Regions from separate parts of the Desulfurispora sp. genome, predicted to be linked through region 1. Evidence: riboswitches for the same ligand, from Rfam matches in the RefSeq annotation. Region 1 holds a riboswitch; the other holds the start of a gene.
What was found. Region 1 has a riboswitch for cyclic di-GMP ahead of ACUVTU_RS01810 (hypothetical protein). Riboswitches for the same ligand answer to the same signal wherever they lie in the genome.
Positions count from the first base shown of each region.

Region 2: linked by a shared signal. The riboswitch ahead of ACUVTU_RS12330 (prepilin-type N-terminal cleavage/methylation domain-containing protein) and the one ahead of ACUVTU_RS01810 (hypothetical protein) in region 1 are both predicted to bind cyclic di-GMP.

Region 1 covers NZ_JBRAJI010000004.1:9,095-14,241, forward strand. The annotation lists gene ACUVTU_RS01785 (hypothetical protein) at 1-736, shown strand, start outside; gene ACUVTU_RS01790 (hypothetical protein) at 733-1,005, opposite strand; gene ACUVTU_RS01795 (hypothetical protein) at 1,103-1,354, opposite strand; gene ACUVTU_RS01800 (hypothetical protein) at 1,357-1,551, opposite strand; gene ACUVTU_RS01805 (dynamin family protein) at 1,526-3,526, opposite strand; cyclic di-GMP riboswitch class I at 3,658-3,743, shown strand; gene ACUVTU_RS01810 (hypothetical protein) at 3,787-4,071, shown strand; gene ACUVTU_RS01815 (sodium-translocating pyrophosphatase) at 4,297-5,147, opposite strand, start outside.
Region 2 covers NZ_JBRAJI010000060.1:2,749-7,895, forward strand. The annotation lists gene ACUVTU_RS12320 (iron-containing alcohol dehydrogenase) at 1-878, shown strand, start outside; gene ACUVTU_RS12325 (aldehyde ferredoxin oxidoreductase family protein) at 894-2,711, shown strand; cyclic di-GMP riboswitch class I at 2,893-2,979, shown strand; gene ACUVTU_RS12330 (prepilin-type N-terminal cleavage/methylation domain-containing protein) at 3,276-3,809, shown strand; gene ACUVTU_RS12335 (hypothetical protein) at 3,901-4,440, shown strand; gene ACUVTU_RS12340 (type II secretion system protein) at 4,532-5,147, shown strand, end outside.

The sequences.
Region 1 (5,147 bases):
CCGGGTCGACGAACTGCTGGCCCGGCAGCTGGCCGAATTGCGCCACCTGTTGGATCCGGCCATGCACCGACCCGGCCGGCACGAATTCGTGGAGGACTACACGGTTTTTTGCTTTCCCCGCTGGCCGGCAGCATGGGATCCGGTACCGCTGCTGCTGGCGGAAAAAGAGCCACTCAGCCAGCAGACCCGCCAGCAGATTCTGGCCAATTCTTTTTCCTACGGGCCGGGCGACCTGGCCGTGCTCACCTGGGACAGCGCCCTGGTGGTGGATGACAGCGGCAGTTACGACATCCCCGACCTGCTGGAGTTTGCCAACATGCAACTGTTGGAACTGCGCTACTACGACAACCTGCTCAGCCGGGAAATGGACCGCATGTACCAGGAGATTGAAGATGCCGAACACTTTTCCGGGTTTGGACGGCGCCGTCGTTATCGCAAAATCATGAATCGACTGATGGAGCTGGTGGTGGACATCAGCGACATTCACGAAAAGATTCACAACTCGCTCAAGGTTACCGAGGACATCTTTTACGCCCGCGTGTACAGCGCCGCTTTGAGCATTTTCCGCACCCACAGCTGGGCGGCCAGCATCGACCGTAAAATTTCCCTGATCCAGCAGAGCTACGCCATGCTCAGCGATGAGCTGACCACCTGGCACTCCACCCTGCTGGAGCTGACCATAGTTTTCCTGATCCTGCTGGAGCTGATCCTGGGACTGGTCACCCTGCATGGTTAGCCGCTATGGAGCAACCGCCAGCCCAGCCCCAGGAGAGCCAGCAAAACCAGCACCAGTCCCACCGCGCTAACCGTCTGCCAGCGCTGTACCTTTCTCTCCAGCCGGTGCACCTGTTCCCACAGCATGGCCCGGCTTTCCTGGCAGAGCCGGTCGGCCTGCTCCAGCCTGTCTTCCAGACCGGCCATTTTTTGCCGGGCCGGCGCCAGCAAGCTCTGCTCTATGGTGCGGGCCAGTTCCTGCGCTTCCCGCCGCCAGTTTTCCCCGGACAAGTTCACCACCTCCCTGCTGCGGCCGGGATCAGTCCGCCGACCGGTCATATCCCCATAAGCATCGCTCTGCCGTGTCCGCCCCGGACATCCCGTGCGCTCAGGAACCGGCCTGGCTGATGGCATCGCGCAGTGCGGCCAGCAGCTGGCCGGGCATTTGCTGTATTTTTTCCTCCAGGCGCTGCAGGCGGCTCAGTATTTCCTGGAACTGCTCCTGCTGGCGAACCTGTTCGCTCTGCCACAGGCGCTGCAGATTTTTCTGCTCCTGCATGAGCGGCTCGGTAAACTTCTGCCTTGCTCCTTGAATGATCTCCCGCAACATTTTTTGCATTTGCTCCTCATGAGCGGCCATGTTCATCCCTCCAGAGCTTTTTTGATCATGTACAGGTAACGCAGGCTCAGCGCCTGCTGTTGTTCCTGCCAGGCCGCCATCAGCCGCTGCACCAGTTCCCGCTCCAGCTCTTTTTTCATTTCCCGACCGGTATACTGGCTGATTTCCCGCATCAGCCATTTTACGGACTCGTCAATCAACCGGGCCTGTTCCAACATCCTCACCTCCCTGTCCGGCGGCCCGCCCAAACAACCAGCGGCGCAAGGCGTTGATTCCGTCCGGCGCGGCGGCCTGCGGCCGGGCGGTGGAAATGATAAAAATGCGGGGTCGCCCTGCTGCATACCGCTGCAGCGGCAGTTGGTAACGCAGGTGGGCCGCCGCCCGCTCCAGTTCGCGCGGACCCAACAGATCGGCAAAGGTCAGGACATAGTGGCAGTTCATCCCGGTCAGTTCCCTGGATTCCAGAATGCGCCACAATGATGGCAGCCGGCCGGCCAGTACCTGGCGGGCGGAAACAAAAAGCAGACAGCAATTTGCCGCTGCCAGCCAGGTAGGCAACTGCCCGGTTACACTCCCCGGCCCCACCTGCTCGGGCCCATCCAGCCCGGGGGTGTCCACCAGCACCAGATTGTCCGGCCAGGCTGCGGGCACCACTATTTCCACCTTTTCCATCAGCCAGCCCAGCGGCCGGCTCACCAGCCTGCCCCACCCCGTACCGGGGTCAAGGCCGCCCGCCAGCAAATCTGCTGCTCCGGGCCGGACATACAGTGTCACCTCATGAGGAACGCCGGCCACACTGAGCCGGCCCGGCCGCTGCGCCGCCCCGGCAAGTCCGGCCAGACTGGCGCGCAAAGCCGCCAGGCGGTAGGCCGGCCAGGTTTCCACCCGGCTGCCGTAGCGCAGCGCAAAGCCGCCCCAGCAGGCTTCCAGAGCGGGTTCGGCCAGCAGGTCGGATAATGCCCGCAGCGCCGGACGGTAAATTTCCCCGCCCGCCAGCCCCATCCGGGCAATCTCAAAGCTCACCGCCTGCCGCAAGGCCAGGCGTACCTGCCATTCCGAACCGCTGCGCACTTCCACCGGACAGAGGGTGGTGGAGCGATCCTCCACCGGTAGGAGCTGCTTCCCCAGCAGAGCGTTGATAAAAGAGCTCTTCCCGCTGGAAAAAGGCCCCAGCAACAGCACCCGGTATGGATCGCCCGGCCGCCTGAGCGAAAGCGGCCGCGCTTTGTTACTGGCATCACCCGGTTTTTCCCCCCACCAGAACCTGTATTGACGGCGGGCAGCGCTGTCTGAACCGCAGCGCTGCAGCAGGCGCTCCTGCCAATTGCCAGCCTGCCGCCGGCAGTGTTGGATGAGCGCGGCAGCTTCCCTGATGCGTCGTGCTTCCTGCCACAGCTCCGCCCACCCGGACCAGCCGGCCACGCCGGCCGCCCGACTGCTTAGCTGGTGCCAGCGCCGCGCCAGCTGCCGGTCGCGCTCCAAACACTCTTTTTCCAGGCGCAGCAGCAGCGCTTTCACCAGGGCTCCCTGAACATAGCCAACCAGTTCACCTGCCTCCTGCGGATCGTGCAAATCCAGCGCCACCATCCGGCAGCGGCCCACCGGCCGGCGGCCCAGCATTTCCCGGGCAGCCGCCAGTCCGCTCTGCCGGTCGCCTCCCGCCTGCGTGTTCACCAGCACCAGCAGTTCCGGCGCTGCCGGCCCTACCGCCTGCTGCCAGCGGCATATTTGCTCCACCTCCGGCCAATCCGGCCCGCGGGCGTGCAGCACCAGCACCACCAGAGGGGAAGGTACAGCGGACAGCACTGGTTTGCTGTTTTCATCCGGCAGGCAGCTGCCTGCTTCCACCAGATGGCACAATTGGAGTAAAGCAGCCGGATGCCAGATCTGCAGCACATCCTGCCGGTCAAACCAGCGGCGCAGGGCCAGTGTCAACCCGGTCCCTGTGCTGATTTCCATTTCGCGCCGGCCTTTTTGGAGCACTGCCCGGAACTGCGGACCGTACCGGCAGATCACCTGGCCGTGCCCCCGGGGGCTGAAACCTGCGGGTAAAATATCTTCTCCCAGCAGTAAATTGCCCAGGGTGCTTTTGCCGCTCCCCACCGGTCCGCACAGGTACAGGGCCGGCCCGGACAAATCCGGCCAGAATTCCCGCAAAGCGCTGACCTGCTCCAGCAAATTGTCGCTGTACAATGGCCATCCCCCGTATCGGTTTTTTTATGGAAGATATATGTAGCAACCCGGGCTGATATGCCGCGGCAAATTTTTTCCGAAAACGGCAGGTATACCGACAAATTTGGAGAATTTATACTTAAAATCTTGCGCTCCGCCAGAGGCAAAATCACCGAAAGGTGATGACGCAAAGCCACGGGCCTAAAACACGCTCTGTCAGGGCAGCCGGGCTGCCGTTGCGCAATAACCTGTGGAGAGCAGCAGGGGAGGCAAAATGACGCTTGAGGGAGGAAGCTTTGCGGGCCAGTGTGCGCTGGGAAAAACCCGCCAGCCAGCAGCAAGCCGATACCGGCACCAACCAGTTAGTGGAACTGCGCCGGCAATTGATTGCCACCGGTTATAATGCCACCGAGGTGGATTACCTGATCAGCAGTGTGGCCGGAACGGCCAGTTTTCAGCAGATGGATCCGGCCACGCGCCAGAAGGTACGGCAGTTTATGGAAAACCAGCTCACCGTCGCCCGGGGTTGTCTGCAGCTGGTGAATAACGGTTCTTCACAACAATAACCTCTGCCAGTTTGGCGGGGGTTTTTGCTTTTACTCCGTCCCGTCGCCGGAGCCTGCAGCCCGCTCTCTTTCCCGCGGGGAAATGCAGCAGCATACCAGGCTGTACTGCTGGTTAAAAAAACCGGGCTGTTGCCCTGTCTGGCAACAGCCCGGTTTTACAAGGGTGTTGTTTGCCTGTTTTCTCACTTTTTGTCTGGACTAAACAGCGGAAAGCCGCCTGGTCAATTAAAGTCTGGTGAGCAGGGGACCAAGGATCAGGGAGATGGTGCCGGCCACCTTGATCAGCGGGTTCATGGCCGGGCCGGAAGTATCCTTGCAGGGGTCGCCCACGGTGTCGCCAATAACCGCCGCCTTGTGCGGATCGCTCTTCTTGCCGCCCAGATTGCCGGCCTCGATGTATTTCTTGGCGTTGTCCCAGGCGCCGCCAGCGTTGGCCAGGAAGAGGGCCAGCAGCACACCCACGGTGGTCAGGCCGCCCAGGAAACCAGCCAGCGCCTTGGCACCCAGACCGAAGCCCACCAGAATGGGCACTACCACAGCTACGATACCGGGGAAGATCATCTTGCCAATGGCCGCGCGGGTAGCAATGTCCACGCAGCGGGCGTAGTCGGGCTTGCCGGTGCCTTCCATAATGCCGGGGATTTCCCGGAACTGGCGGCGCACCTCGGCCACCATATCGAAGGCGGCTTCGCCCACGGCGCGCATGGTGCGGGCACCCACCAGGAAGGGTACGGCGCCGCCAATGAACACACCCACCAGCACCATGGGTTCGGTCAGGTTAACCACAAACTCTTCCAAACCAAACTTGTGCTTGACGCCATCCACATAGGCGCTGAACAGGGCCAGCGCGGTCAGGGCGGCGGAACCAATGGCAAAGCCCTTGGCGATGGCCGCAGTGGTGTTGCCCACAGCGTCCAGTTTGTCGGTTTTCTCCCGCACTTCCTTGGGCAGTTCGGCCATTTCAGCAATACCGCCCGCGTTGTCAGCCACCGGGCCGAAGGAGTCCATGGCCACCACCATGCCGGCAGTAGAGAGCATGCCCATGGCCGCCATGGCAATACCGTAAATGGCCCAGA
Region 2 (5,147 bases), on a different contig from region 1:
CCATTGACGCCGCCAAGATGATCTGGGTGCGCTACGAAAAGCCGGACTTCGACTTCCGCCAGATCAATATATTGGAGCCTCTGGGCCTGCGCCAGAAAGCCCTGCTGGCAGCCGCCCCCACCACGGCGGGCACGGGCTCGGAAGCCACCGGCGCCGCCGTGCTCACGGAAGACGGGCAAAAGATGTCCACCACCCACTACGAGCTGGTACCCGACTTTGCCGTGCTGGACCCGGCCTTCACCGCCGGCCTGCCGCCCCAACTCACGGCCTACACCGGGCTGGATGCCCTGTCCCACGCCACGGGCGCTTTCCTCTCCCACTGGGCCAACGAGTTCACCGACCCGCTGGCTTTGCAGGCCATCCGCCTGGTCTTCCAGTACCTGCCCCGGGCGGTGGCCGACGGGGGCGATCTGGAGGCGCGGGCCAAGATGCAGCTGGCTGCCTGCCTGGCCGGCGCCGCTTTCGGCAACGCCGCCTGCGGGCCGGATCACGCCCTGGGCCACGCCTTTGGCAAACTTTTTGGTGTGCACCACGGTGCCGCCGTGGGACTTTTCACCCCCTACACCTTTGGCTTTCTGGCCCGGGTGAGCGACCGCTACCAGCAGCTGGCCGACTTTTTAGGCCTTCCGCCCGCCCCCGCCCGGGAACGGCTTACGGCCCTGTTCCGGCACTACGTAGACTTCACCCGCACCGTGGGCGGACCGGTCACCATCAGCGAGCTGGGGATCACCCGCCCGGACTTCGCAGCCCGTCTGCCCGAACTGGTAGAACTGGCCCTGGCCGACGGGGTGAGCTTGCTTTCCCGCCGGCCGGTCACCGCGGAAAATTACCGCCGCCTGTTCCAGTACGCCTACGACGGGCTGCCGGTAGACTTTTAAAGGGGGGCCTGAAAAATGCACGGATATATGGGCAAAATTGCTTATGTGGACTTGAGCCGCCAGCAGGTGGAAATCCGGGAGCTGGACCCGGCCCTGGCCCGCAATTATCTGGGCGGCAGCGCCCTGGCCGCCCGCCTTTTTGTGGAACTGGGCGCACTGGATGCTGCACCGCTGGCGCCGGAAAACCCGCTCATTTTCATGACCGGGCCGCTGGTGGGCACAGTGGCCCCTTCCACCTCGCGCTTTGCCGTGTGCGCCCGCTCGCCTCTCACCGGCATCTGGGGCGAGGCTACCTCGGGCGGCGTTTTCGGCGTGCGCCTGAAGATGGCCGGCCTGGACGGGCTGGTGATCACGGGCCGGGCCGCCGAACCGGTATACCTGCACGCTACCAACGGCAGCGTGAGCATCCACCCGGCCGGCAACCTGTGGGGCCTGGACAGCTACGCCACCCAGCAGGCGCTGAAAGCGCAGCTCCCCCGGGCCAGTGTGGCCTGCATCGGCCCGGCCGGGGAAAATCTGGTGCCCCTGGCCGCGGTATTAAACGACGCCGGGCGGGCGGCCGGGCGCGGCGGCCTGGGTGCCGTGATGGGGGCCAAGAATTTAAAGGCCGTGGTGGCCGAAGGGCAGGAAAAGGTCACCTACGCCGACCAGAGCACCTTCAAGATGGTCAGCGAGTTTGCCGCCGCCCAGGTGCAGGAGGCCACGGGCACGCTGCGCCACTACGGCACGCTGGGCTATCTGGATGTGGGCTTTTATTTCGGCGATGTGCCGGCCCGCTATTACACGGCGGGGCTTTTCCCGGCCGAAAAGGTCACCGGTAAAAAGCTGCGGGAAGATTTTGTGGTGAAAAACAGCGCCTGTTTCGGCTGCCAGACCGCCTGCGGCCGGCGCCTGAAGCATGAACGGGACGGGCAGACCATTACCGTAGACGGGCCAGAATACGAGACCGCAGTGGCCTTCGGGCCGCTCTGCGACAACTACGACCTGGCCAGCGTGGTGGAAATCAACCACCTGTGCAACCAGCTGGGGCTGGACACCATCTCGGCCGGGGCCAGCATCGCCTTTGCCATGTACCTGCAGGGGGAAGGACTGGTGCCGGCCGAGCGCTTTGGGCGGGCCATCCCCTGGGGTGACACCGTGGTAATGAAGCAACTGGTGGAGGACATGGCCTACCGGCGGGACTGCGGCCAGCTGCTGGGCCAGGGCACCAGGGCCATGGCCGCCGCCCTGGGCGTGGACCCGGAACTGGCCGCCCAGGTCAAGGGCATGGAGATGCCCATGCACGACCCCCGCGCCTTTGCCGGCCAGGCCCTCTCCTACGCCACCGGGCCGCGCGGTGCCTGCCACCTGCGGGGCGACTTTTACCTGGTGGACCTGGGCCTGTACACCGATGAAAAAACCGGCCTTGTGCCCGGGCCGCGCCATTCTTTGAGCGGCCGGGTAGAGGCGGTAATCCGGCTGCAGGACATCCGGGAGCTGGACAACGCCCTTTTGCGCTGCGTCTTCGCCTCCCTGCCCGTGGATGCCACGGCCGGCCTGCTGGGGCTTTTGACCGGCCAGCCCTGGACGGCGGAGGATTTGCTCCGGGTGGGCGAACGCAGCTTCAACTTAAAGCGGCTTTTGAACAACCACTGGGGAGTCACGGCGGCCGACGACCGCCTGCCCCGCATTTTGAGCCAGGCCTACGCCGATGGCGGTGCCGCCGGGCAGGCTGTGGATCTGACTGCCGCCCTGGTGGAGTATTACGCGCTGCGCGGCTGGGACGGCAGCGGCCGGCCGGGCACAAACAAACTGGCCGGGCTGGGGCTGAGCGAGCTGGCGGGCAGGCTTTAATATCATCCTGGCCTGTATGCCGCAGGTGCGGCACCGGCGGCAATTGGGGAAGGCTATGTTTAAAAAAGTTAAACATTTGTTTTCAAAGATTTAATCACTACAACAACGGCGGGCCTATTGCGCCCGCCGCTGTTTGTCAATATAATTTAATTAACCGAGTAGTAAAATACTGTCACCACTTACCCATGTGGGGCAACTGCGCTCGAAAGGGCGCAGGCGCAAAGCCACGGGCCTAAAGCTTTCATGCCATGGTCGCCGGGCCGCCGGGTACTTTCCGGCGGCCCGTTGTGTTATTTTGAGGGAGGTGAACAAAAGGAACAAACACCGCCGGGCAAAGACATGTTTTACTTAACACGTCCGGCCATGCTGCTGGACAAAGGCAGGCGCTGCCTGGCGTATGTGCACGTTCCGTGTTACTATGCGCAGCTAACACGCATCTTTCTAGCTAGCTTGCTGACAGAAAACCAATTTTCTAAAACCAGTATTTTTCGTATAAAACCCGCTCAGCGGCAGCCCGCACCACGGACTGCCCCCCAAAACACACTGACAAGGAGGCAAAACCCCATGTGGAAAAAGCTCACCCAAAAGCGGCGCCGGGGCTTCACCCTGGTAGAACTGCTGGTGGTCATCGCCATCATCGGCATCCTGGCCGCCATCATCGCCCCCAATGCGTTTAAGGCGATTGAGAAGGGCAAGGTAGCAAGAGCAGAAGCAGATTACAAAGCAATTAAGGCGGCAGCATTAAACTATTATACCGATACAGGCCAATGGCCCGCCACCCCTAGCACAGCTGGAAATGATCCGAAACTTGTAGATGGCACTAGCGCACCTACCGGTTGGAATGGTCCTTATCTTGAGAGATGGCCTAACAAAAACCCCTGGGGCGGAATATACAATTATGCAGCAAATGCTTCTGCAATTGCTAGCTTAGGAATTGATACCGACGACAAGTATATTATACTTACATCTGTTCCCGCTTCTGCCCGCGACCGTTTAGAAGCTGATTTGGACGGAGGAACAGCAGACAATGATAGTGGAACAGTTAGATATAATTCCTCTTATGACAATAATGTCTACCTGATAATCTCTGAGCAATAAAATACCCCCTCCTGGCAGCCCCACCGGGCTGCCAGGTCTCAACAAACACCCTTTTCACCACCCTCCGACAGCCAGCCGGGAGGCATCTGCCATGTTGCTCAGCTGTTTGAGAAACTGTATCGATTCCAGCATTCACAAAGACCAGCAAAGGGCATTTTGCCACTACAAAAGCATCCGGGAAAGCATTAAAAAAGAGCTATCTTCCCTGGACAGGGAGTCCCTGCAGATTTTAAAAGAAAGTCTACAGGTTCAAAAAATGGCCAATGAAGAGAATAAGTTTGGTTATTCCCTGGCCTTCTTGGTAGTGGTACCATTAATTATATCAATAGTCACTTTTCTGGCTCCGTTTATGACCGAAATGTACAGTCTGGCCAGTTCTTTTATTTCAGCTTTTTTGACTACCACCAAGCAGCCTGCGCATGAATTTACCACGTTCTACAAGCAATTTACCACCTTTTTTGCAAAACAGATGATTTGGATCTGGGTAATGATTACTATTTTATCAGCAATTATGAGCGGTTTAATCTACTGCTTCAGTTATTACACAAAATGCCAGCGATATCTATATGTCAGCTACAAATTAGCAGTGATAAAAGAACTATTATCCAGCAATAATAGCCATCACCTTTAACACCTTAAATTATCCTCACGCAAGGGCCCCGGCCTCTGCGTCAAAAATACCGCCAGCCGGAACAACATCTCCCGTAAAGGGGTATTCGTTGATGCTACAAATCCTACTCGAACAGCTTTGCTCCAAACAAAAGCCCCGCCGCCCCGCCTTCACTCTGGTGGAGCTTTTAGTAGTCATCGCCATCATTGGCGTACTGGCCGCTATTGTGACGCCCAATGTTTTCCGGGCGGTGGAAAAGTCCAAGATCAGCCGCAGTGTGGCCGACTTGAAGGCCATCAAGGGGGCGGCTCTGGCTTACTACGCCGACACGGGCGTTTTTCCGCCCAATGATGATGATGTGGCGGGCGCCGGTCCTTCTGCACCGGGCAAGCGGGGGATCTTTTTTTTGCAGCAATCGGTCACCATGTCCTATGACCCGCCCGGCGATCCTGCCAGCTGGAACGGCAATGTCTGGAACCCCGCCGGCTGGAACGGCCCCTATCTGGAAAAATGGCCCCAGGCCCAGTACTGGGCGGGCAACCACGGTGGCACCTACCAGTGGCAGGGCGTTTACACCTACGGCTCCACCCCTCTGGACTTCAACAATGACGGCGTGGCCGACCCCTGCATTGAGCTGAACTTCGGCGGCTCCGGCTTTACTGACGCCCAGATTTCCGCCATTATGAAAAATATTGACACCGCTCTGGACGACGGCGATCTGACAAAAG